DNA from 3 places in the Bradyrhizobium sp. CCBAU 11357 genome. Region 3 is predicted to be linked to each of the others. Evidence: riboswitches for the same ligand, from Rfam matches in the RefSeq annotation. Region 3 holds a riboswitch; each other region holds the start of a gene.
The links. Region 3 has a riboswitch for cobalamin ahead of XI05_RS38115 (DUF1636 family protein). Riboswitches for the same ligand answer to the same signal wherever they lie in the genome.
Positions count from the first base shown of each region.

Region 1: another riboswitch for cobalamin. It lies ahead of XI05_RS01060 (ribonucleoside-diphosphate reductase subunit alpha); the one in region 3 lies ahead of XI05_RS38115 (DUF1636 family protein).
Region 2: another riboswitch for cobalamin. It lies ahead of metE (5-methyltetrahydropteroyltriglutamate--homocysteine S-methyltransferase); the one in region 3 lies ahead of XI05_RS38115 (DUF1636 family protein).

Region 1 is NZ_LBJW01000007.1:543-5,997, reverse strand. Features, by position in the region: gene XI05_RS01060 (ribonucleoside-diphosphate reductase subunit alpha) at 1-1,316, opposite strand, end outside; cobalamin riboswitch at 1,620-1,833, opposite strand; partial or broken gene XI05_RS01055 (IS6 family transposase) at 1,898-2,094, opposite strand; gene XI05_RS01050 (hypothetical protein) at 2,888-3,022, shown strand; gene XI05_RS01045 (hypothetical protein) at 3,342-3,614, shown strand; partial or broken gene XI05_RS01040 (type II and III secretion system protein family protein) at 4,701-5,455, shown strand, end outside.
Region 2 is NZ_LBJW01000080.1:11,600-17,054, forward strand. Features, by position in the region: gene XI05_RS10480 (hypothetical protein) at 47-226, shown strand; gene XI05_RS10485 (nodulate formation efficiency C protein) at 1,397-2,119, opposite strand; cobalamin riboswitch at 3,141-3,343, shown strand; gene metE (5-methyltetrahydropteroyltriglutamate--homocysteine S-methyltransferase) at 3,445-5,455, shown strand, end outside.
Region 3 is NZ_LBJW01000113.1:499,422-512,075, forward strand. Features, by position in the region: gene cbiB (adenosylcobinamide-phosphate synthase CbiB) at 1-605, shown strand, start outside; gene cobD (threonine-phosphate decarboxylase CobD) at 617-1,582, shown strand; gene XI05_RS38105 (cobyric acid synthase) at 1,571-3,019, opposite strand; gene cobO (cob(I)yrinic acid a,c-diamide adenosyltransferase) at 3,027-3,662, opposite strand; cobalamin riboswitch at 3,703-3,923, shown strand; gene XI05_RS38115 (DUF1636 family protein) at 4,018-4,392, shown strand; gene cobW (cobalamin biosynthesis protein CobW) at 4,389-5,423, shown strand; gene cobN (cobaltochelatase subunit CobN) at 5,423-8,671, shown strand; gene cobG (precorrin-3B synthase) at 8,668-9,831, shown strand; gene XI05_RS38135 (precorrin-8X methylmutase) at 9,831-10,460, shown strand; gene XI05_RS38140 (precorrin-2 C(20)-methyltransferase) at 10,463-11,194, shown strand; gene cobJ (precorrin-3B C(17)-methyltransferase) at 11,191-11,925, shown strand; gene XI05_RS38150 (cobalt-precorrin-6A reductase) at 11,901-12,647, opposite strand; gene cbiE (precorrin-6y C5,15-methyltransferase (decarboxylating) subunit CbiE) at 12,646-12,654, shown strand, end outside.

The DNA of each region.
Region 1 (5,455 bases), on a different contig from region 3:
GAGATGGCGCCGGACAATGTCTTATGGGTGTAGATGTTGGCCGGGATTGGCTCGACGCAGGCGCTGGTGCCGCCGCAGATGATGCTGATCGAGGCGGTCGGCGCGATTGCGATCTTGTGGCTGAAGCGCGCCATCACGCCGCGTTCCAGGGCATCCGGGCACGGGCCACGCTCGCGCGCGAGCGTCACGGATGCCGCGTCGGCCTCGCGGCGGATTTTCCGGAACATGTTCAGATTGAACGACTTGGCCATGACACTTTCCATTGGAATGCCCTTGGCCTGCAGGAAAGAGTGGAAGCCCATGACGCCGAGGCCGACGGAGCGCTCACGCAGGGCAGCGTAGCGGGCACGCTTCATGCCGTCCGGCGCCACCGTGATGAAGTGCGTGAGCACGTTGTCTAGGAAGCGCATGACGTCCTCGATGAAGGTGGGCTCCTCATTCCACTGGTCCCAGGTCTCGAGGTTGAGCGACGACAGGCAGCACACCGCGGTGCGCTCCTCGCCGCGATGATCGATGCCGGTCGACAGGGTAATCTCGCTGCACAGGTTGGAGGTCGAGACCTTGAGGCCGAGCTCGCGCTGGTGCTTGGGGAGCGCACGGCTCACGGTGTCGATGAACAAGAGATAAGGCTCGCCGGTCTGCAGCCGATTCTCAAGGATGCGTTGCCTCAGCTGGCGGGCATCGATCTCGCGGACGACCTCGTTAGTCTTCGGGCTGCGCAGAGCGAATGCGGTGCCGGCGCCCACGGCACACATGAACGCGTCGGTGACGTTGATGCCGTGATGTAGGTTGAGGCTCTTGCGGCTGAAGTCACCAGACGCCTTGCGGATCTCGAGGAACTCCTCGATCTCGGGATGGTGGATATCGAGATAGACCGCCGCCGAGCCGCGCCGCAAGGAGCCCTGGCTGATCGCCAGCGTGAGGCCGTCCGTGACGTGGATGAACGGGATGATGCCCGAGGTGACGCCGCCCCTCGCCTTCTCGCCGATTGAGCGAACATTACCCCAGTAGGTGCCGATGCCGCCGCCATTGGAAGCAAGCCAGACGTTCTCGTTCCAGGTGCCGACGATGCCTTCGAGCGAGTCCGACACTGAGTTAAGGAAGCAGGAGATCGGCAGGCCGCGCGTGGTCCCGCCGTTGGAGAGCACCGGTGTGGCCGGCATGAACCACAGCCGAGACATCGCATCATAGAGACGTTGGGCATGCGCTACATCGTCCGCGAAAGCGCAAGACACCCGCACGAACATGTCCTGGTAAGTTTCGCCGGCGAGCAGATAACGGTTGGTCAGCGTCAGCTTGCCGAATGATGTCAACAAGTCGTCGCGAGACGGATCGAGCGTGAGGTCGGCCGGCTTTGGCGATGGCGCGAGGGGCCACGGCAGCGGAGCCGGCGATGGCGAAAGGGGCACCAGACACGGCTCAGGCGCGGCAGGCTTCGCCTGCGCTAGGCGCGGCCGCACACTCGGTGACGCGACGAGATGACCATGCTGATCGAAATCGTAAGACGGCGACATCGGCAACCCCGCGATGTTTGAGGCTGGGGGCCGTGCGGACGACTTGCGAGGAGATCGGACAAATATCACCAGCTGCAAGCGACCCACCGGGGCACCCCGCCCGAGGACTTTCGTTCAGTCGCGGCAGGTCTCCTGGCTCGCGGGTCGCTGGGGCTGTCGGCCTTCCCAGCGCTGTCGCGCCAGTGACCATGATGACAACCGCTCGCCGCTTACAGTTGCGGGGGCAGCCTCGGAATAGCCGTTGCCGGCGCACCGGGTTCCCTCTTAGCTTCCATCCTACGAGATGCGGGAATGGAAGACCGTGACGGGCTACATATAGGCGCCACTCGCGGAGATTCGTCAAGGCGGCGCCGTCAAGTTAACGAATTGGAGCAGCCCCGAGGTCAAGGTTCGGCGAGCGTTGTCGTGGAGATCTCGCGCCAAGTCGCAAAGGCTCGCTCGCGCGAAACACGACGGAAGTCGGCAGTGACGGCTCCGAGAGAGAGGATGTGGAAAAGGTTCGTGACCTGATCATGAACTGACAGAAAAATTGAGCCTGACGGGACGATTTGAAACGCTTCATGATCCGATCGCGTCGCCTGTTACCCTTGCGGCGTTCGTGGTCTGGACTATCCCTTCACCCGGCGATGTCCGCTGTAGGTGCTTCCCGTCGAGTCTCCACCCCTCCCCTGGCAGGGGCTTGGCTCGGGGAATCACTTTCCAACTGAAAGTGCCTTATGTGATGGGCTACGCGACCGTGGGGCTCGCAGGCGGCGTGGTCGCGCGCTTTGTTACGATTCCAAAAGCTGCTTGGCTTGCCTCCATGAACATCGGAAGGACGAGAAACATATATCCAAACCGCGTCTCGATAATACCGGAATGGTCACGCCGTTAGGGTGCAATGCGCCTACATTCACCGGAGGAGGCTTTGATCTGCAAGAAGTCTCGCTTGAAGTCGTCCGCAGTGCGGTCGGATTGCTCTCAGAAGGGAAGTAGGACCCCGGCACCTGGCAAGTGTCTATCCTGACACTGCAAGGCCAAAACAGAGCACGTGTACTGCCACGCTGGGAGCGTTTGATTGCCCCCACATCGACGCTGTTGGGCCGGGGAATGAACGTCTTGCTTTCTTCGCACGTGATGCGGGCAATGTGCAAATTTGCTTGCGAATTTGTCCCCCCTTGAGAATGGCGGAGTTCTTCTCGGCTGGGCGCGTGGGGAAAGACCGGGTGGTAGTCGACCTTCGCGGTCCCGGCCCGCACGCCCTTCACGGGCGACACTGTTTCGTGCCTGATCACGCTTGGCAGGTCGCAGAGATACGGCGGGCTTTTCAGGATAGCACGGGTGACGTTGATTACCTCGGCGATCGGCACTCGCATCCCGGTGGCGCCGCGGCAATGAGCGATCTGGGCTCGGCTACGCTGCGGCGCATTGCCCGCCGCGTGAAGGAGCCGCTCATGCTGATCGTGGCAGGCAGCGAGATCAATCAAGACTGGTCGGCGCGTTGTTGGAAAGGGCGCATTGATGGGTGATTTCTGAGGCGCCGCTTGGAGGCACAACCACAGGAGCTAAAATTGTTCGATCCGCCACACGATTGGGCGACCGTCCGTCACGCTGTATGAGCCGACGCTTACTTGGCGTGTAAGTCGCTCGGATGAATTGGACCAGTTCGGAACATCAAGGGCGAGCCCAATGCCTACCAGCCGAAGGAGTTGATGCCCTGAAGCGCGGTCGCTAGGGCAGAGTGTATTTTCGAGGTATCAAGGCCGAACATGGGTGATGTGCGGATTCGTAATGGAAAAGCCGCGGCAACGCGGCTCGGATCAAGTCATGCTGCTACCGTGAGGGACCATGACGAATTGGACGATCGAACGCATGGTTTACCGCAAGGCGCGCCGACGTGAGGTGTTCGTCGGCCATCGCATCAGTTCGGACGGCGGTAAGTCGTGGATCGAAGAAGGCGAACTTCACGCCAGCTTTGAAGATTCGTTCTCGCAGGTGACGCGCGAAGTGGACATCGAAGAGTACCAATCGCGCGTTGCCGCTGCACGCAAGATGTCGTTGATCATGCCGCTTCTGGCCGCGCGGCGGACTAATTCTAGCGTTAGCCCATCGCGGCGATAGCCGATAGCTCCCCACTTCGACGTCCTGATGTAGCTGCCGACATAGTTGCGGCTGGGCCGCTCATCGCGGGCCAAGTATCCGGTCTAGCGGGGTTAACTCCTCGGCCGCACGGCCATCTCACAGGTCGTCCGACAAGTCTGGGCGAATCCTAGTGGCTCCGAAATCTCGTTGGCAGAGGATCCGGGAGCTTCGTCTATGCCAACGTATAGCTTTCGAAGGAGCGCCTCGCCTGCCATTCCTTTCTTGAGGCCGGCGCGATGACTGGGACAGACAAGGCGCCGGAGGCCCAAGCTTTTTCTGCGATTTTAGGTCGTGTTCTGGAATGCGAAATTAGGATGGCGAAACTCATTTGAACAGATTCGAGTGTGACGAAGTGTGGGCTAAGAGGTTGGATTGACATTGACTCTCGGCTCTCCTCGCTGGACCAAACGAGAAGACGAACTGCTGCGCAAGCTTGTTGATGCCGGCACGCCTGTGAAATCCATTTGCGAAACGCTCAATAGATCCGAGCTAGAGCTTCGCAGGCGCGGCTACTACATTGGCCTACCAAGGAAATGGTTCAAGCGAACAGCCAACATCTGACGCTGTGAGGCGGCGCTCAGCAATAGGCAGTTCTTCCTGAACCCGGCTCTCAGTATGGCGGCAGTTCGAGGGACGACCGAGCACACCCGCAGCGCCGCGACCGTCGCCTGGTTGCCGGGCGGGCCAGCAAACGGCAATTCGGGAACAGCCCGAAGCGGTCGTCCGCGGCAATGTGCCCGGCCCTGTCGAGGCAGACTGCCGGAATGCCGGCGCATCTAATCAAATGATCCGCGAGAAGCTCGACGCGGGTCGGCATAGCCCGATTGACAGCTGATTTGCGCCGACCCCGTCAATTGGACCGCAGCGTCATCCTATTCGACACCCAGCTTTGAGACGATCGACGAAACCAGGAATTCCGAACCCGGTCTCGTTAGATGCAGCATGTCGCTCGCAACAACGGGATTTGCCGACGCGCGTCAGGCATTCGCCCTTGTCGCAGAAAACGTCGCGCGCGGAAACACTAGACCCCCAGCGCGCCAGCGATGTTGCGCAACGTGAGGTCGCCTTATTAGGACCGCCGGCGGCGGCTCGGTGGACGTGCTGATCTCTGCATTGGGAACCAAAGGATTGGCTCGCAGGTTGGCGGAACCGAACTTGACCACGCTTTCCGGCGATGCCGCCCGCTTCCTTGCCGGCGGCGAGTTTCCAATCCCGATCCCGACCCAAACGACGAACGGCTTTCCAACCATCACAATCGACTACAAGAAGTTCGGTGTCGAGTTGGGCTTCGTCCACACCGTGCTCTCGCGCGGCGTGATCAACCTTCGGGTCGAGCCATCGGTCAGTGACTTGATTTCGCCAATGCAGTGACGATCCAGGGACGACCGTTCCACCCTTGACCCGCCGCGATGCACGCACGACGGTCGAACTGCGCGACGGCCAGGGTTTCGCCATCGCCGGCCTGCTGCAGACTCGCAATCGCCGGGACGTTTCGCAACTTCCCTGGATCGGCTCGGTGCCCGTGATCGGGACCTCGTTCAGCATCAAATCGTACCAGCAGGAGGAAACCGATCTGGTCATCATCGTCACGCCGCGCCTGGTTGCGCCGGCGGCACCCGGCCAGCAATCGGCATTGCCGCTCGACTCCCGACTTCCGGCAAACGACGTCGATTTCTTCCTCAATTGGTCAGATGGAAGTCCGCAAGCGCTACAACGACTACGTCAAATCCGGTGGTGAGGTGAAGGGTCCGTACGGGCACATCATCGCTCCCGAGGTCAGGGCGCCCCTTCCGGCACCGGCCGCTGTTGCCGACCAGCCG
Region 2 (5,455 bases), on a different contig from region 3:
TTGGTGACGACTTCGATCGGTAAACCGGACAGTTCCGACGAGGGCAATGAATTCGCTCCAAAGTCTTGGCACGAACAAGATGTTCAAAAAGGATCTGGTCTGGCTCGCTCTGACCGGTTTAGACAAAGACGCGATGGAGTTCCGCCTCAACGCTCGCCGCGTAAATGAAGCTTTCTTGTTCGAGCAAACCGCGCAAATCCGTTCCTTGTTACGCCAGACGAAATGATCGTTGATACCAATCGCATTATGGCATTTGGCTCCTCCGCGCGGCGCCATCGTCGTTAGTGCTACTGCCCAGACGTGTGTACAGGAATTGAACTGTTTATGGCTCAGGCGGCGCTACGGGCCGCCGCTCTTTGGTAGTGACGGTTCCCCGCGATCTGAAGTGGCTTACCCAGGAACGCTGGCATCAGCGCCCGTTTTCTCCAGGAATTGAAAAGGCTGCGATATCGAGCCACGGGTGGATGCACCGGGCCTGGGCAAGCTGCCCACGTGTTCGGACAATCGCGAGTGCCATCCTGATGCAATTCAGCGTGAGGTTTCAGTCCACAAACGTGTTTGCCCATCGCGCACTCGGGGCGAATAGCTCTGGTGCGGTTTAGCCGACTCAAGCTACACATCGTTCTTAAGCACCTCACTACATAATGGGAATGAGATGGTCGCAGTCGTTCGGGAAGTGCCGGTCTCATCTTACGCGCTTGAAGTAGATGGCCAACTCAGAGCCGAATTCGCAACCAAAGACGGTGCCACGGCAGGTGGAGCGGAATTAAAGAAGCGGTTTCCGATGCTTAAAATCCGGGTCTATGACGTGCAGACGAATGAATGCGAGGAAATTTAGGGCCGAGTCAGTTTGGCGCTCGACGTCCTTGCGTACAGCTCCGGAGCTTCCCGCCCTGCGCACTCGGAAATGGGCAGGCGCTCAGCGGGTGTGCCGGGGTTGCTACCAGTGTAACTTCCTCGCCCGTGTTGTCTCAGCATAGGTCCCTAGTGCCGGGTCAAAGTCGCTAGGCTCACGCTCCTGCGTGTGCCACGGGAGTCACACGATGCGCGGCGTGCACGCCGAGTCGGCTTGGGCCGGAGGCATCTCCAAGCGCTCTAGTGAAGAATTTATGAGAGCTGGTTCCCCCGCAAGTTGGTGTGCTCTCACCCGGTGGAGTGCAGGCGGGCAAACCACATCTCGCGAACAAGTACGCGCCGCTGAGCTCGACACCTGGCGGAAAAGCGCAATCGTGCTGCTCGATCTTGCGCACGGCGGGCCGAACTGCTGCGAGAAAGGCAGCCGGACTGTTGCGGAGCCGTAAACAACCAACTGCAGAGCGCGTATGTCCTTGCAGTTGGTACGAGGCGTTCGACCGTACGGCAGCTGCGGCGCGATGTTGCTCTGCGCGACCGACTGCTAAGGCCTTCGCTCTCCTAAGTCTTCCTCTTCCTTTGGCTCGGTCCGTTGAAACCAGGAGCCCGGAGGAAATTTCGCGATGCGCTTGGCGAAAGAGGATTGTGGCTCCCAATCTTGGCCTTCGCTCTTCTCGAAAGTGATGACCCCGTTGTGTGTAAAATAACGTGGTCCTTGGATATCGCAATTCACCAAGAGCAGAATGCGCCATAGATCGCCTTTCTCGTTCGGCTTGTCATTCTGCTTGGGTAAGTAGTCTACCCCAACAGGTTCAATGATTGTGCATCGGCCCTGCCGCAGAAGATCGCCGAGCCGGCCTTGCGGCGTAGTCACAAAGTTGAAGTTACTTGGATCATGCAGAAAGCTAAGGTTTGCGTCCCTTTCACCATCTGCGACTTCTTTGGCGATCAACGAGAGCGCTAGGGCACGCCAGCCCAATTCCATCGGCTTCGCATAGGTTGACGCAAGCTCAATCGTACCGTCGAGCGCGACTTTCCAGGTGATAGCGTACTGTTCGTCTGATTTGTTGTCTCGGTGTCTGGTCCACGAAACGAAAACATAGTCGTTTTCGCCAAGTTCAACGACCCCCCACATCTGAGGGACGAACTGTGCCACCTTCGAGACATTGGAGATGATTTGTTCTATCGTCTCACCATCTTGCGCTCGCCACGTTGACTTGAGTCCTTCGACAAGTGGGTTGTCGCTGGCGCGAATAGTGTTGCTCATGGCAGCCGGCCAGGCTAGGCAGATTAGAAGTCCGCCCAGGGCAAGCCATAGCGCGGGTCTTCCCGACATTCTCTTCATAACCCTCGGCCTATCACGTTTCATCCGTACATCTTTCAAAGCGGGCAACCTTGAACCTGCTATGAGCGAGCGCGAGAAGTTTACGGAGACGCGACGGGGCACCCGCGGCTGTCCCGCGGGCAGGCGCTCCCCTCCATGTCACGCGCCGCTAACTTCCCTAGCCGGCGACAGCGTCAATTGGCTGAGCTGGACATCCTCAGCAGAAGAGACTGGGCATGTCGAGGGGCTTGCATTCTTCGTGCCAGGCAGCAGGCGGAGATTTGCACGGGTTTTATGTCCCTCTTGTCGACTTTCCGACCTGCGCACCTTTCGATGTTTCCATTCAGTGTATCGGCCGCAGTTTGTGCATCCTTGTCCCGCACAAGATTGTGCATCCTTGTCCCGCACAAGATAGTGTGCGGAAGAGGTGAACGCCTCAATGCCAAGTGCCTGATGAGAATCTGGAGTGCGTTTGCCGTCATTGAACGGTGTGGTTCGCTATAGTTGCCGTCGGCGTTCGGCCTACATGATGACTGGCGATACGAAGCCGACTTAATCGACGAACTTTGACGCCTGGCTGGCACGAAAATCAACCTGCTCGCCGCGCATGTTGCCAGATTGCACCGGCTGCCTTGACGTGTTCAATGGGAATCCTTTAGTCGAGAAAATAGCTGGCCAGTGGATGTGCTGGGCGAACCGCTGGAAATCGGAAGCCGCATCGAATGCATTCTGCTCGAAACGGCGGTAATCGCCGCCCCGCGGGCTGGTTTTGTCCCTTTCATTGATGGGGCGGGCGGCGTCGCCTCAAGGCAGCTCCGCGTCGCACTCCGACATCTGACAAGGACATCTCTGATTGCGACAGTTCTGTTTAGAGAATCATAGAGATGCACGGTCATTCGCCTAGTAGATGTCGCAGATTAGCGTGGCACATAATCTGAGAGGTTGACCGAAGAATTCTCCTGCCGATAATCCAAGTCGTCGAGGTTCTCCGAATCCCACTTGATCCGGAGCTAAGAGGGAAGCCGGTCCAAATGCCGGCGCTGCCCCCGCAACTGTGAGCGGCGAGCTACTGTCCAACGATGTCACTGAAGCCCGCACGGCTTCCGGAAGGCCGGACAGCAGCGATGACCAGCGAGCCAGGAGACCTGCCCCGACGATAGATTGGTCCACGGGCGGGGTGTCTCGGTGGTGCGCCAAGCAGCCGTCGCCCGCGCGACTTCCTCTGCCTGCGTCCGCCTTGGCCTCTGTCCCCAACAGGGGTTAACACTATGTCTCTTCTCTCTCTTCCGGTTGCTACGCTCGGTACGCCACGCATCGGTCCAAGGCGTGAGCTCAAATTCGCTCTTGAAAGCTACTGGGCCGGAAAGATCAGCGAACAGCAATTGCTCGAGGACGCATCCGGCCTGCGCGCAGCGAACTGGGCTCGTCAGAAGTCTCTCGGCGTCACGGTCATTCCGTCGAATGACTTCTCGCTGTATGATCAGGTGCTCGATACAAGTGTCATGGTTGGCGCTATCCCGGAGATCTACGCCTCGAAAGGAGAATCCGTTTCCCTCAAGACGTACTTCGCCATGGCTCGCGGATCACAATGCGACGATCAGGATGCGAATTGCGGTCTGGGCCCGCGGGGGTCTGGCGCACCCGCGCAGGAAATGACTAAGTGGTTTGATACCAACTACCACTACATGGTTCCCGAGTTCTACAAGGGACAGGCGTTCAGACTTTGCTCTCGCAAGCCCATTGAAGAGTATGTGGAAGCAAAGGCTCTAGGCTTTCAAACCCGCCCTGTCCTGATCGGGCCCGTCACATTCCTAAAGCTCGGTAAGAGTGCCGATAGCGCGTTCCAGCCCCTCTCGCTACTGGATGATTTGATACCGGTCTATATCGAGGTTCTGCATGAATTGGCCGAACGAGGGGCAAGTTGGGTTCAGTTTGACGAGCCCTGCCTGGTCCTTGATCTGGACGAAGCGGTGCGAAAATCATTGCTACATGCCTATAACCGGTTCGCAAAAGAGGGACCGGCTATCAAGATCATGGTTGCCAGCTATTTCGGCGAGCCAGGCGACAATCTGGATACCGCATTGAGCCTCCCGGTTTCCGGTCTGCACTTTGATCTGGTTCGAGCGCCAGAGTTGTTGGATAAAATCGTCGCTGTCGGCCGAAGTGATCTCGTCATGTCGCTCGGTGTCATCGACGGCCGGAATGTATGGCGGTCGGACTTGTGGTCGCTCCGTCAGCGGCTGGAGCCCGCGATTGCGAAGCTCGGCAAGCACCGTGTACAGCTCGCTCCATCCTGCTCGCTGCTTCACGTGCCGGTCGATGTTGAACTCGAGACCGGGCTCTCGTCCGACGTCAGGAGCTGGCTTGCTTTCTCTGTTCAGAAGATGCGTGAGCTTGCGATCCTGGCGCGAGCACTCGCTGGCGACCAGAATGTTGGGCTACCTCTCGCCGATTCGGAATGCGCTGCGACTGCCCGCCGGACTTCGCCGAAGATCCATGATGCCAATCTCGCTACCCGGATGAGGGCAATCGACCAGACGATGCGCCAGCGCGCAAGCCCATTCGCCCGTCGTTCCGAGATCCAAAGGGCACGCTTTGGACTACCAGCTTTTCCCACCACGACAATCGGATCGTTTCCGCAGACCGCAGACGTTCGAAATGCTCGTGCGGCGCATGCGCTAGGCGCGATGAGCGACGAACAATACGAGAGGTTCATCAAGGAGGAGATAGCCCGCGCCGTACATTGGCAGGAGGACATCGGTCTTGACGTCCTCGTGCACGGCGAATTTGAGCGCAATGACATGGTGCAGTACTTTGGCGAGCAACTCGGCGGCTTCCTATTTATCAGGAAGGGATGGGTACAGTCTTATGGTTCGCGCTGCGTCAGGCCCCCGATCCTGTTTGGCGATGTAGTGCGGTCGAAGCCGATCACCGTGGACTGGTGGCGCTATGCGCAATCACTAACTAGCAAGCCAATGAAGGCGATGTTGACCGGACCGGTGACCATCCTGAACTGGTCGTTTGTTCGCGATGATATTCCTAGAAGCGAGGTCTGCCGTCAGCTTGCGCTCGCGATCCGCGACGAAGTCCGCGATCTCGAGAATGCCGGTGCGGCCATGATCCAGATCGACGAAGCGGCACTCCGGGAAGGATTGCCATTGCGCCGATCGGAGTGGAAGGCATATCTCGATTGGGCGGGAGATTGCTTCCGCATTTGCTCATCGGGCGTTGCCGATCAAACGCAAATCCATACACATATGTGCTACTCAGAATTTAACG
Region 3 (12,654 bases):
CGCCCTTGCTGGCTGGCGATGTCGCCGCCGCGCGCGATGCGGTCTCGCGCATCGTCGGCCGTGATCCGGCAGCGCTCGATGAAGCCGGCATCGCGCGCGCGGCGATCGAGAGCCTTGCCGAAAACGCCTCCGACGGCATCGTCGCGCCGGTGTTCTGGGGCGCGCTGTTCGGCTTGCCCGGGATCCTCGGCTACAAGGCCATCAACACGCTGGACTCCATGATCGGCCACCGCAGTGAACGGCATGAAGCCTTCGGCTGGGCGGCGGCGCGCATCGACGATGTCGCCAATTTCATCCCGGCGCGGCTGACCGGATTCCTCTTCGTGCTGCTGGCACCGCAGCGGTCGGAGGCGCTGGCGTGCATGACGCGCGATGCGCGCCGTCATCGCTCGCCCAATGCCGGCTGGCCGGAAGCGGCCATGGCGGGTGGACTCGGTGTGCGGCTCAGCGGTCCCCGCATCTATCACGGCAGTGCGACCGACGAGCCCTGGCTGAACGACGGCGCGCGCGATCCGCGCGCCGCCGACATCGCGGAGGCGCTGACCGTCTACCGTCGTGCCATGTCGCTGGTCGCAGGCCTGCTTGCGATCCTGGCCTTCGCGTGAAAGAACGGGGCATGCGCGAGCACGGTGGAAATCTGGACCTGGCCCAGCAGCGTTTTGGCGGACGCGCGGAGGATTGGATCGACCTGTCGACGGGCATCAACCGCTTGCCATATCCCGTGGGCGAGGTGAGCGCGCGCGCGTGGAGCGCGCTGCCGTCGCGTGCCGAGATCGAGGCCCTGCATCGGGCCGGCCAGCAGGCCTATCGCACGAGCGCCCCGGTCGTTGCGATGGGCGGTGCACAGGCCGCCATCCAATTGTTGCCGCAGCTTGCGGTGCCAGGGCGCGCGCGCATCCTCGCACCGACCTACAACGAATATGCCGGCGTCCTGTCAGCCGCGGGCTGGGATGTCCAGGAGGCTGCGGAACTCGATGCGCTGGCGGGTGCGGACCTCGCCATCGTGGTCAATCCGAACAATCCCGACGGGCGGTGCCATTCGCGCAAGGATCTGCTCGCGCTGTTGCCGCGCGTCGGCCGCCTCGTCATCGACGAGAGCTTTGCCGATGCCGATCCGCAGCTATCGCTTGCACCCGAATCGGATCGACGGGGACTGTTGATCCTACGATCCTTCGGAAAATTTTATGGGTTGGCCGGCCTGCGGCTCGGGTTCGCCATCGGTCATGCTGCCGACATCGACAGGCTGGCCGCGATGTCGGGTCCATGGCCCGTTTCGGGCGCGGCGATCGAAATCGGCTGCCGGGCCTTGCGCGACGAGGCCTGGGCCGAGGCGACGTCGGCGCGGCTCGCGCGCGACTGTCGTCGTCTCGACGCGATGGCGCATTCGCAAGGCTGGCGGCTGATCGGCGGCACATCGCTGTTCCGCTTGTACGAAACGCCTGACGCGCGGACCGCGCAGGAGAGGCTCGCGCGCGCCCACATCTGGTCCCGTGTCTTCGCGCAACAGCCCACATGGCAGCGCCTCGGGCTTCCCGGCAGCGAAGCCGAATGGACGCGCCTTGCCGACGTCCTAGCGCGCTAGCGCGAGCAGGCCTTCGACGTCGAGATGAGCTTCGATGTGATCGGCCAGCGCCTCGAGTGCGCTTTCGACCCGGTCGTGATAGGGCTCGTCGCCCGCGGGAATGTCGAGCTTGGCGAGGTAAGCCTTGCGGAAATCATCCGACGTGAACAGGCCGTGCAGATAGCTGCCCTGCACGCGTCCGTCGCGCGAGATGGCGCCTTCTGGCTCGCCGTCCAGCTTCGCGAAGGGGCGGGCGCGATCCGGGCCGTCGGTGCGGCCGATGTGAATCTCGTAAGCCTGGATCGGCTGATCGGTTGCGGCGTGCACGGCCGCAACGCGCGTGAGGGTCTTCTGCGGGCTCATCACCGTCTCGACATCGAGAAGTCCGAGGCCCGGCGTGTCGCCCGCAGGTCCCTCGATGCCTTCAGGGTCGGCGACGCTGCGTCCCAGCATCTGATAGCCGCCGCAGAGGCCGAGCACATGGCCGCCCCTGCGGCAATGCGCGAGCAGATCGATGTCCCAGCCTTGCGCGCGCAGGAAGGCGAGGTCGCCGCGGGTGGATTTGGAGCCGGGAATGATGACGAGACTGATATCGCCCGGGATTGCCTCGCCCGGGCGCACCATCACGAGATCGACGCCTGGCTCGAGCTTGAGAGGATCGAGATCGTCGAAATTGGCGATCCGCGACAGCGCGAGACAGGCGATCTTGCATTGGCCGGGCTTGCGCGCGTCACTCAGGCCGAGCGCATCCTCGGCCGGCAGCTCGCCGGCACGCGTGAACCAGGGCAGCACGCCAAGGCCGCGCCATGCGGTCTTTTGCTCGATCAGTCTGTAACCGTCGTCGAACAGCGTGGGGTCGCCGCGGAACTTGTTGATGACGAAGCCGGAGATCATCGCTGCATCGTCGGGATCGATCACCGTCTTGATGCCGACCAGTTGGGCAATGACACCGCCGCGATCGATGTCGCCCACCAGCACGACCGGCACATCCGCCTTGCGGGCAAAGCCCATATTGGCGATGTCGGATTTGCGCAAATTCACCTCGGCCGGGCTGCCGGCGCCCTCGACCAGCACCAGATCGGCCCGCGCCTTCAAGCGTTCGAAACTCTCGAGCACCGCGCCCATCAGCGACGGCTTCATTGCCGCGTATTCGCGTGCGCGTGCGGTCGCGATGCGCTTGCCATGGACCACGACTTGCGCGCCGACATCGGTCTCGGGCTTGAGCAGCACCGGGTTCATGTCGGTGTGCGGCTCGACGCCGGCGGCGAGCGCCTGCAGCGCCTGGGCGCGACCGATCTCGCCGCCGTCTACCGTGACCGCGGCGTTGTTCGACATGTTCTGCGGCTTGAACGGCAGCACCCGCAGACCACGGCGCGTGAAGGCGCGCGCGAGGCCGGCGACGATGAGCGATTTGCCCACGTCCGAGCCGGCCCCCTGGATCATCAAAGCGCGTGCCATCGTGCCTTCAGAACTCGACGCCGGCCTGCGCCTTGATGCCGGAACGGAACGGATGCTTCACCAGCGTCATCTCGGTGACGAGGTCGGCGATCTCGATCAACTCGTCCTTGGCGTTGCGCCCGGTGAGCACGACATGCGTCATTGGCGGCTTCTGCGTCGTCAGGAACTCCACCACCTCGGCAATGTCGAGATAGTCGTAGCGGAGCGCGATGTTGATCTCGTCGAGCACGACCATGCGCAAGTTCGTGTCGAGGATCAGCTCCTTGGCTTTCTCCCAGCCGGCGCGTGCGGCGGCGATGTCGCGGGCGCGGTCCTGCGTCTCCCAGGTGAAGCCTTCGCCCATCGCGTGGAACTGACAGAGATCGCCGAAATGGCCGGTGAGCAGGCGCCGCTCGCCGGTATCCCAGGCGCCCTTGATGAATTGCACCACCGCGCAAGGGAAGCCATGCGCCACGCAGCGGACGATCATGCCGAAGGCCGAGGAGGATTTTCCCTTGCCCGCGCCGGTATGGACGATGATCAGGCCCTTTTCGCCGCTCTTGGTCGCCATGATCTTGTCGCGGGCGGCCTTCTTCTTCGCCATTTTCTGGGCGTGCCTGATGTCGGTATCCTCGGCTGATTGGGTATGCGGTTCAGACGTCATGGGACCCGGTCCTTCGGCTTGACAAGTGGCGGCCACCGGCAAATGGTGGCCCCGCGTTGGTTCCTGTCCTATGACAGGCGAAGAGGGAATGCGATAGGGTCCGAATCGGCAAGATTTGGATCCAAACTGCAGCCGCCCCCGCGACCGTGACCGGAGAGATGCCCGAAGCCACTGATTCCTTTTGGAATCGGGAAGGCGGGGATCGAAGGGCCAAAACCCTGCTCCGCAAGCCGGGAGACCTGCCAGCGCGGACGAGTTTTGGACCGGCGGACGGGGTGTTCCGCGACGGGGAAGCGGGCCTTCAGGAGAATGGTCCGTGCGCCTCATCGCCTCCCGCTGTTATCTGGAAGAGGCGATGACCGTCACACTTCATGTCTGCATCACCTGCCGCGCCGGCCAGACGCTGGGCGAGGGCGAGACCACGCCCGGCAAGCGCCTGCATGGCGCGATCCTCGAGGCCGGCGTGCCCGAGGGCGTCAGCGTGGTTCCCGTCGAATGCCTGTCGGCCTGCAGCCAGGGCTGCTCGGTCGCGCTCAGCGCGCCCGGCCGCTGGTCCTATGTCTATGGTCGCCTGTCCGATGCGAATGCGCAGGACGTGGTCGCAGGCGCCGCTGCCTACGCTGCCGCGCCCGATGGCATCGTGCCCTGGCGCAGCCGACCCGAAATCTTCCGCAAGCAGTCGCTTGCCCGCATTCCCCCCATTGCCGTCGTGCCGGAGGCCGCTGAATGAACTCGCTCGCAAAAGTCCCGGTTACGGTGGTCACCGGTTTCCTCGGTTCCGGCAAGACGACGCTGATCCAGCATCTGCTCAGCAATGCCGGCGGCAAGAAGCTCGCGGTGCTCGTCAACGAGTTCGGCAGCGAGGGCGTCGATGGCGAGATACTGAAGTCCTGCGCCGATGCGAACTGCCCGGAGGAGAACATCGTCGAGCTCGCCAATGGCTGCATCTGCTGCACGGTGGCCGACGACTTCATTCCGACGATGGAGCAATTGCTGGCGCGGCCGGTGCGGCCCGATCACATCCTGATCGAGACCTCCGGCCTGGCATTGCCGAAGCCGCTGTTGAAGGCGTTCGACTGGCCGGAGATCCGCTCGCGCATCACGGTCGACGGCGTGATCGCGCTGGCCGACGCCGAGGCTGTCGCGGCCGGCCGCTTCGCGCCGGATCCGGCTGCGGTGGAAGCGCAGCGCGCGACGGACGAAAATCTCGATCACGAGACGCCGCTGTCGGAGGTGTTCGAGGATCAGATCGCCTGTGCCGATATCGTGCTGCTGACCAAGGCCGACCTTGCGGGCACCGCGGGCATCGAAGCCGCAAAGGCGGCGATCACCGCCGAGATGCCGCGCCGCGTGCCGATGCTGCCGGTCACAGACGGCGCGATCGATGCGCGCGTCATTCTCGGGCTCGGTGCGGCGGCCGAGAATGATCTCGCCGCGCGGCCTTCGCATCATGATGGTGAGGAGGAGCATGAGCATGATGATTTCGCCTCCGTCGTAATCGACCTTCCGGAGGTGGCGGATATCGAGGCGCTGGTCGCATCGGTGCAGAAGCTGGCGCGCGAGCAGAACGTGCTGCGGGCCAAGGGCTACATCGCGGTCGCGGGCAAGCCGATGCGGCTGTTGCTGCAGGCGGTCGGTGAGCGCGTGCGCCATCAGTTCGACAAGCCATGGGGCGCAGGTCACAGGCAGTCCAAGCTCGTCGTGATCGGCGAGCACGGCGATATCGACGAGGCCGCCATTAGAGCGGGACTTGGCATCTGATGCACGTCGTCTTCCGCGAGAGCCGCGGTCTCGAGGAGACCGCGACGCCAAGAGACATCGGCCAGGACCCGGCCGATCTCGTGGTGCTCTCGTATTCGGATTCCGACCTTGCCGCGTTTGCGGCCGGCTGGCGGCGCGGCCGAGGCAGCCTGCCGTCGCTACGGCTCGCCAATCTCGCCGAGCTGCGTCATCCGCTGTCGGTCGACACCTATATCGAGCGCACGCTGTCGCAGGCGCGCGGCATATTGGTGCGCCTGATCGGCGGGGAAGCCTATTGGGCGTACGGGCTCGCGGCGCTCCAGCAACTCGCGAAAGACCGCAACATCGTGCTCGCCGTGCTGCCGGCGGACGGCCGCGATGACACGCGGCTGGATGCGTACTCGACCCTGCCGGTCTCGACGCTGCGTCGGCTCAAGGTGCTCTGCGACACTGGCGGCCCAGTCGCAGCGCAAGCCGCGATCGCGCAGCTCGCGCTGGCCTCAGGCCTCTATGCCGGCCCGGTCATCGGGGAGATGACCGTTCCCGAGATGGGCTTTTACGATCCCGCGCGTGGCGTCATTGCTGCGCCTGCCGGTGCCGAGGAGAAGCCGCGCGCACTCGTGACGTTCTATCGCTCCTATCTCACGGCCGCCGATACCGGGCCGGTCGACGCCCTGATTGCTGCGCTGCGCGAGAAGGGATTTGACGCCTACGGCGTGTTCGTCACCTCGCTGAAGGCGCCAGGCGTTGCCGACTGGTTGCGCGCGCATCTGGCGCAACATCCTGCGGCGGCGATCGTCAATGCGACGGCGTTCTCGGCCCTTGGCGATGACGGCACGACGCCGTTCGATGCCGCGTCCTGTCCGGTATTCCAGGTCGCGCTCTCGACGGCGCGGCGCGAGGATTGGGCGGAATCGCTGCGCGGCCTGTCGCCCGGCGATCTCGCGATGCATGTCGTGCTGCCCGAGGTCGACGGCCGCCTGTTCGCGGGCGTGGTGAGCTTCAAGTCCGCTGGGGAGCGCGATCCCGATCTGCAGTTCGCGCATCTGGCGCACAGGCTAGATGAGGAGCGCGTCAACGCCGTTGCCGCGCGCGTTGCGGCTTGGCGGCACCTTGCGGAGAAGCCTATCGGTGAGAAACGGTTGGCGATCGTCCTCTCGAACTATCCGGGCCGGCCGCACCAGATCGCGCACGCCGTTGGCCTCGATGCGCTGGCGTCGGTCGAGGCGTTGATCTCCGATATCGCGGAGGTCGGCTTCGACGTTGCGCCAATCGATGCGCTCGGCGAGAAACTGTTGAAGCAGAGTTTGTTCTGGAGCGTCGCCGATTATCGCGCAGAACTCTCGCGTCTTCCGCAATCTCTTCAGGACGATCTCGGGCAAGCCTGGGGCGCGGTGGAGAACGATCCGAGCTGCCGCGACGGCGCGTTCCACTTCGCCGCGATTCAGTGCGGCCGGTCGATCATCGCGGTCCAGCCCGAGCGCGGCGATGCGGCCTCGCGCGATGCCGAGTATCACGATCTCGCCCGCACGCCGCGCCACGCCTATGTCGCGTTCTATCTCTGGCTCAGGCAGCAGGGCTGCGATGCCGTCGTGCATATGGGCGCACATGGCACGCTGGAATGGCTGCCGGGCAAATCCGTGGCGCTGTCGCAAGCGTGCTGGCCGGAAGCGCTGATCGGCGATCTCCCCGTCATCTATCCCTTCATCGTCAACGATCCCGGCGAGGCCGCGCAGGCCAAGCGGCGCATCGGCGCGGTCACGATCGGCCATCTGCCGCCGCCGCTGGAAACGTCTGCGGTGCCGGAAGGTTTGCGTCGGCTCGAACGGCTGCTCGACGAATATTCGACCGCCGATGGTCTCGACCCCGCCCGCCGGCAGCGTTTGATCGCCGCGATCCGCGACGAGGCGCGCGCGGCAGGTCTCGAAGGCGATCTCGGCCTGGATTCATCGGCCGCACCGGCCGAAGCGATCCCGCGGATCGATCGCTTCGTTTGCGACCTCAAGGAGAGCCAGTTCGGCGACGGCCTGCACGTGTTCGGCCGCGGCGCCTGTGCCGAAGCGGAGCGGGATGCGTTGCGTGCCGCGCTCGCCGGACAGCGCGTTGCGCCGGGACCGTCGGGCTCGCCCTATCGCGGGCGACAGGACGTGCTGCCGACGGGGCGCAATCTCTTCGCCGTCGACCCGCGCGCGGTGCCGACGCCGTCGGCGCATGCGCAAGGCATCAAGCTTGCTGAAGAGCTGCTGCGTCGTCACTTGCAGGATCACGGCGACTGGCCGAAAGGGCTCGTGGTCGACCTCTGGGGCTCGGCGACGATGCGCACCGCCGGCGAGGAGTTTGCGATGGCGCTGCATCTGGCCGGCCTCGCGCCGCGCTGGGATCATGCGTCCGGCCGCGTCACCGGTTACGACATCATCGCACCGGCCGAGCTCGGCCGCCCTCGCATCGACGTCACTCTGCGCGTATCCGGCCTGTTCCGCGATGTCTTCGCGGGTCTCGCGCAATTGTTCGAAGCCGCCTCCGAGGCGCTCGCGGCGCGCGACGAGGAGGGTGATGAGAATCCGTATCGACACCGTGCGGCCCGCGTGTTCGCGCCGCGGCCCGGACAATACGGCGTCGGCCTCTCGGCTCTCCCGGATGCCTTCACGCCGGAGACGCGCGAGGCCGCCGGCGAAGCCTGGCTGTCGGCATCATCCTGGGCGTTCTCTCCCGATGGCGCGATGCAGCCGGATCGCGCAGGTATCGAACAGCGTCTTAAGTCCGCCGACGCTTTTGTCCATGTCCAGGACTTGCCCGAAACCGATCTGCTGCTCGCCGCCGATTATGCCGCGCATGAGGCAGGTGTTGCTGCGGCAGCCGCGCATCTCGGCGCAGGCGCGCCGTCGCTCTATCACCTCGATGCGACACGGCCCGGCGAGCCGCATGCGCGCACGCTGACGGAGGAGATCTCACGGGTCGTCCGGGCACGCGCGGCCAATCCGGCCTGGATCGCCGGCATGATGCGCCACGGCTTTCGCGGTGCCGCCGAGATCACCGCGACGCTGGAGCACATGGCCGCCTTCGCGCATCTCGCCAGCGCCGTGCCGCCGCATCTGTTCGACCTCTATTACGACGCGACACTCGGCAACGACGACGTCCGCGCCTTCATGGCGCACGAAAATCCGGCGGCGCTCGCCGCAATGGAAACCTGCTTCACGCGCCTGCACGAAGCCTCGCTCTGGCGAACCCGCCGCAATTCGATTGCGGCGGCGCTAAAGGAGGCGTCATGAGCGCGGCCACAGTCAAGGGCTGGTGTCCCGGCGCGCTGCGCCCGATGCAATCGGGCGACGGGCTCGTGGTGCGCGTGCGTCCGTTCGGCGCGCGCCTTGAAGCGCCGCAAATCTCCGGGCTTGCGGAACTCGCCGAGCGCTTCGGCAATGGTCTGATCGACGTCACGAGTCGGGCCAATCTGCAGATCAGGGGTGTCAAAGAGGACGGCCATCGGCCGTTGCTCGACGGTCTTGCGCGACTGGCACTGCTCGACCCCGATGCTGATATCGAAGCCAGGCGCAACATCCTGGTGACGCCGTTCTGGAGCAACGGCGACGAAACGCAGTCGCTTGCGGCGGAGCTCGAGGAGGCGCTTGTCGATTCCGGCCTTGCGCTTCCCACCAAGTTCGGCTTCGCCATCGATGACGGACGGTCGCGCGTTCTCGCCGGCGATTCCGCCGACATCCGCATCGAGCGCGACCGCTCGGGCGGCCTCCTGGTGCGGGCCGACGGCGCCAAGCTCGGTCGCTCCGTCGATCGCGGCCAGGCTGTGAGCGCGGCGCTGGCGCTCGCAAGCTGGTTCCTCATCTCCGGCGGTACGAAGGGCGGGCGCGGGCGCATGGCAGCCCACATCGCATCCGGTGCCGTGTTGCCTCAATCATTGCGCGGCGAGACCGAGCCGGCCCCCCTGATGGCCGCGGTGCGGCCCGGGCTCTATCCGCAAGGCGCGATGGTCGGTGTCGCGTTCGGGCAGATGCTGCACGCGACGCTCCATCAGTTCTCTGCTTGCGGCCATGCGCTGCGCATGACGCCTTGGCGGATGGTGCTCAGTGAGGGCAAGCGCGAGATGCCGAGCGGGGCGGGGCTCATCACCGAGCCCTATGACCCGGCGCTGCGCGTCATCGCCTGCAGCGGCGCGCCGCGCTGCCGCGAAGCCCATGCCGATACGCGCGCGCTGGCAGCAGCGCTCGCGCCACGCATCGCCGCCGATGCGCGGCTCCACGTCTCCGGCTGCGGCAAGGGCTGCGCCCATTCCGGCGCGGCTGCGGTCACGCTGATTGCGACGCGTGCCGGGTTCGATCTCGTCCGCGACGGCTCGACCCGCGACGCGCCGGTCCTGCGCGGGCTGAACGGCGCCGACATCGTCAGGGATCCCTCCATCCTGGTCGGAGGGAACTGATGCCGCACACCTACGAGACCGATGGCGCGGCGATCTATCGGCAATCTTTTGCGACCATCCGGGCCGAGGCCGATCTTGCGCGCTTCACGCCGGACGAGGAGCAGATCGTGGTGCGGATGATCCATGCCGCCGGCATGGTCGGTCTGGAAGCGTATATCCGCTTCACGCCTGATATGGCGACTGCCGCGCGCGCGGCCTTGCAGAAGGGCGCGCCGATCCTGTGCGACGCGCGCATGGTGTCCGAAGGCATTACGCGCGCGAGATTGCCCGCGGACAATGCCGTGATCTGCACGCTCGGCGATCCCGCCGTGCCCGCCCTGGCGCAGTCCATGCGCAACACGCGCTCGGCCGCGGCGCTGGAACTATGGCGGCCGTATCTTAACGGTGCGATCGTCGCGATCGGCAATGCGCCGACCGCGCTGTTTCATTTGCTCAACATGCTGGAGGATCGCGACTGTCCGCGGCCGGCGGCGATCATCGGCTGTCCTGTCGGCTTCGTCGGCGCGGCCGAGTCCAAGGCCGCGCTGATGGCCGATCCGCCGGCGCCGGCGCTGACCGTCGACGGCCGCCTCGGCGGCTCCGCGATCACGGTTGCTGCCGTGAACGCGCTGGCGAGCCGGAGCGAATAGAGATGGGACGCATCATCTGCTGCGGTCTCGGCCCCGGTGATCCCGACCTGATGAGCGTGCGTGCCGATCGCACGGTGCGTGGCGCCAGCCACGTAGCCTATTTCCGCAAGAAGGGCAGGCCGGGTCAGGCGCGCCGCATCGTCGAGGGCATGCTGACGGGCGGCGTCACCGAATATCCGATGGAGTATCCGGTCACGACGGAGATCGCCTTCGACAGCCCCGAATATGTCCAGCTGCTCGCTGGCTTCTACGACGAATGGGCCGAGCGCCTGGCGCGGCTGTCGCGCGCCGTCGACGTCGTCGTGCTGTGCGAGGGCGATCCCTATTTCTATGGATCGTTCATGCATCTGCACACGCGCCTGCAAGGCCGCGTCGAGATCGAGGTGATCGCCGGCATTCCCGGGATGGTCGGTTGCTGGAATGGCGTCGGGCAGCCGATCGCGCTCGGCGACGACGTCACGACGGTGCTGATGGGGACGCTCCCCGAGGCCGAGCTCGAACGGCGCATGCGCGATTCCGATGCGCTGGTCGTCATGAAGACCGGCCGCAATCTCGCAAAAGTGCGCCGCGCGCTCGTAGCCGCCGGGCGGCTGGATGATGCCTGGCTGGTCGAGCGCGGCACCATGCCGGGCGAGCGGGTGGTGCGGCTCGCCGAGATCGATGCGGCCGATTGTCCCTATTTCGCGATCGTGCTCGTGCACGGCAAGGGCCGGCATCTGGACGCCGCCGAATGACGGGCACGCTCACCATCGCGGGCCTCGGGCCGGGCAGCGACGCGTTGGTGACGCCCGAGGTCACGGCCGCGCTCGCGACGGCGACCGATATTCTGGGTTATGCGCCCTATGTTTCGCGCGTGCCGCCGCGGCCTGGGCTCACCCTGCATCCCTCCGACAATCGCGAAGAGCTGCAACGTGCGAGCGAAGCCCTGCGGCTTGCCGCCCAAGGCGGGCAGGTCGTGGTCGTCTCCTCCGGCGATCCCGGCGTGTTCGCGATGGCATCCGCCGTGTTCGAGGCGCTCGAACGGGCGCCGCAATGGCGGGATCTGCCGATCCGCGTGCTGCCGGGCGTCACCGCGATGCTGGCGGCGGCGGCACGCGCCGGCGCGCCGCTCGGCCATGATTTCTGCGCGATCAACCTGTCCGACAACCTCAAGCCATGGGCGGTGATCGAGAAACGCTTGCGCCTTGCGGCGGAAGCCGATTTTGCCATCGCGATGTACAATCCGCGCTCGGCAAGCCGGCCGGAAGGATTCGGCCGGGCGCTGGCAGTGCTTCGCGAGGCCGGCTGCGGCGAGCGTCTCGTGATCTTCGCGCGCGCGATCAGTGCGGCTGACGAGAAGATCGTGACCGTTACGCTGAACGAGGCGCAACCCGAGATGGCCGACATGCGCACGCTGGTGATCCTGGGCAATTCGCAGACACGCCGCGTCGGCCGCTGGGTCTATGCGCCGAGGCGGGCAGAATGACCGAGCCATCGCATCACGTCAGTGACGCGCTCGGCCCGTCGGCGCTCGGGCAGCTGCGGTCGCGAGATCATGATTACGGGAAGGCCGAGCCCGCGGGCCGCATCGATCTTGGCGCGCGCGCCGTCGCCGCCGGAATTGCGGGCGACGATCCAGGCGATGCCGCGTGTGCGCAGCATGTTCAGCTCGCCGTCGAAAGTGAACGGGCCGCGCGACACGATCACATCGGCCGCGAAGGGCAGGGGCGCGTCGGGCGGATCGACGAAGCGCAGCGTGTAGGCGTGCTGCGGCTTCGTCGCGAATGGCGCAATGTGCTGGCGGCCGATGGCGAGGAACACGTTTGCAGCGGCGTCCGGCAGCGCGGCGACGGCAGCGTTGACATCCGCCACCTCGATCCAGGTGTCGGCGGGCGCCTTGATCCAGGCCGCGCGCTCCAGCGCAAGCAACGGCGTGCCGGTTTCCGCGCACGCCTCGACGGCGTTGCGACTCATTTCCGCGGCGAAGGGATGCGTCGCATCGATCACATGGGTGATGCCTTCGCGGCGGATGTAGTCGGCCAGCCCGCTCACGCCACCAAAACCGCCGATGCGGGTCGGCAGCGGTTGGTCGGCCGGCGCGCGCGTGCGGCCGCCATAGGAATAGACGGCATCGATGCCGGCGCGCGCGATCTCCGCAGCGAGCAAGCTCGCATCGGCCGTTCCGCCCAGAACGAGGGCGCGCATCATGTCTGAT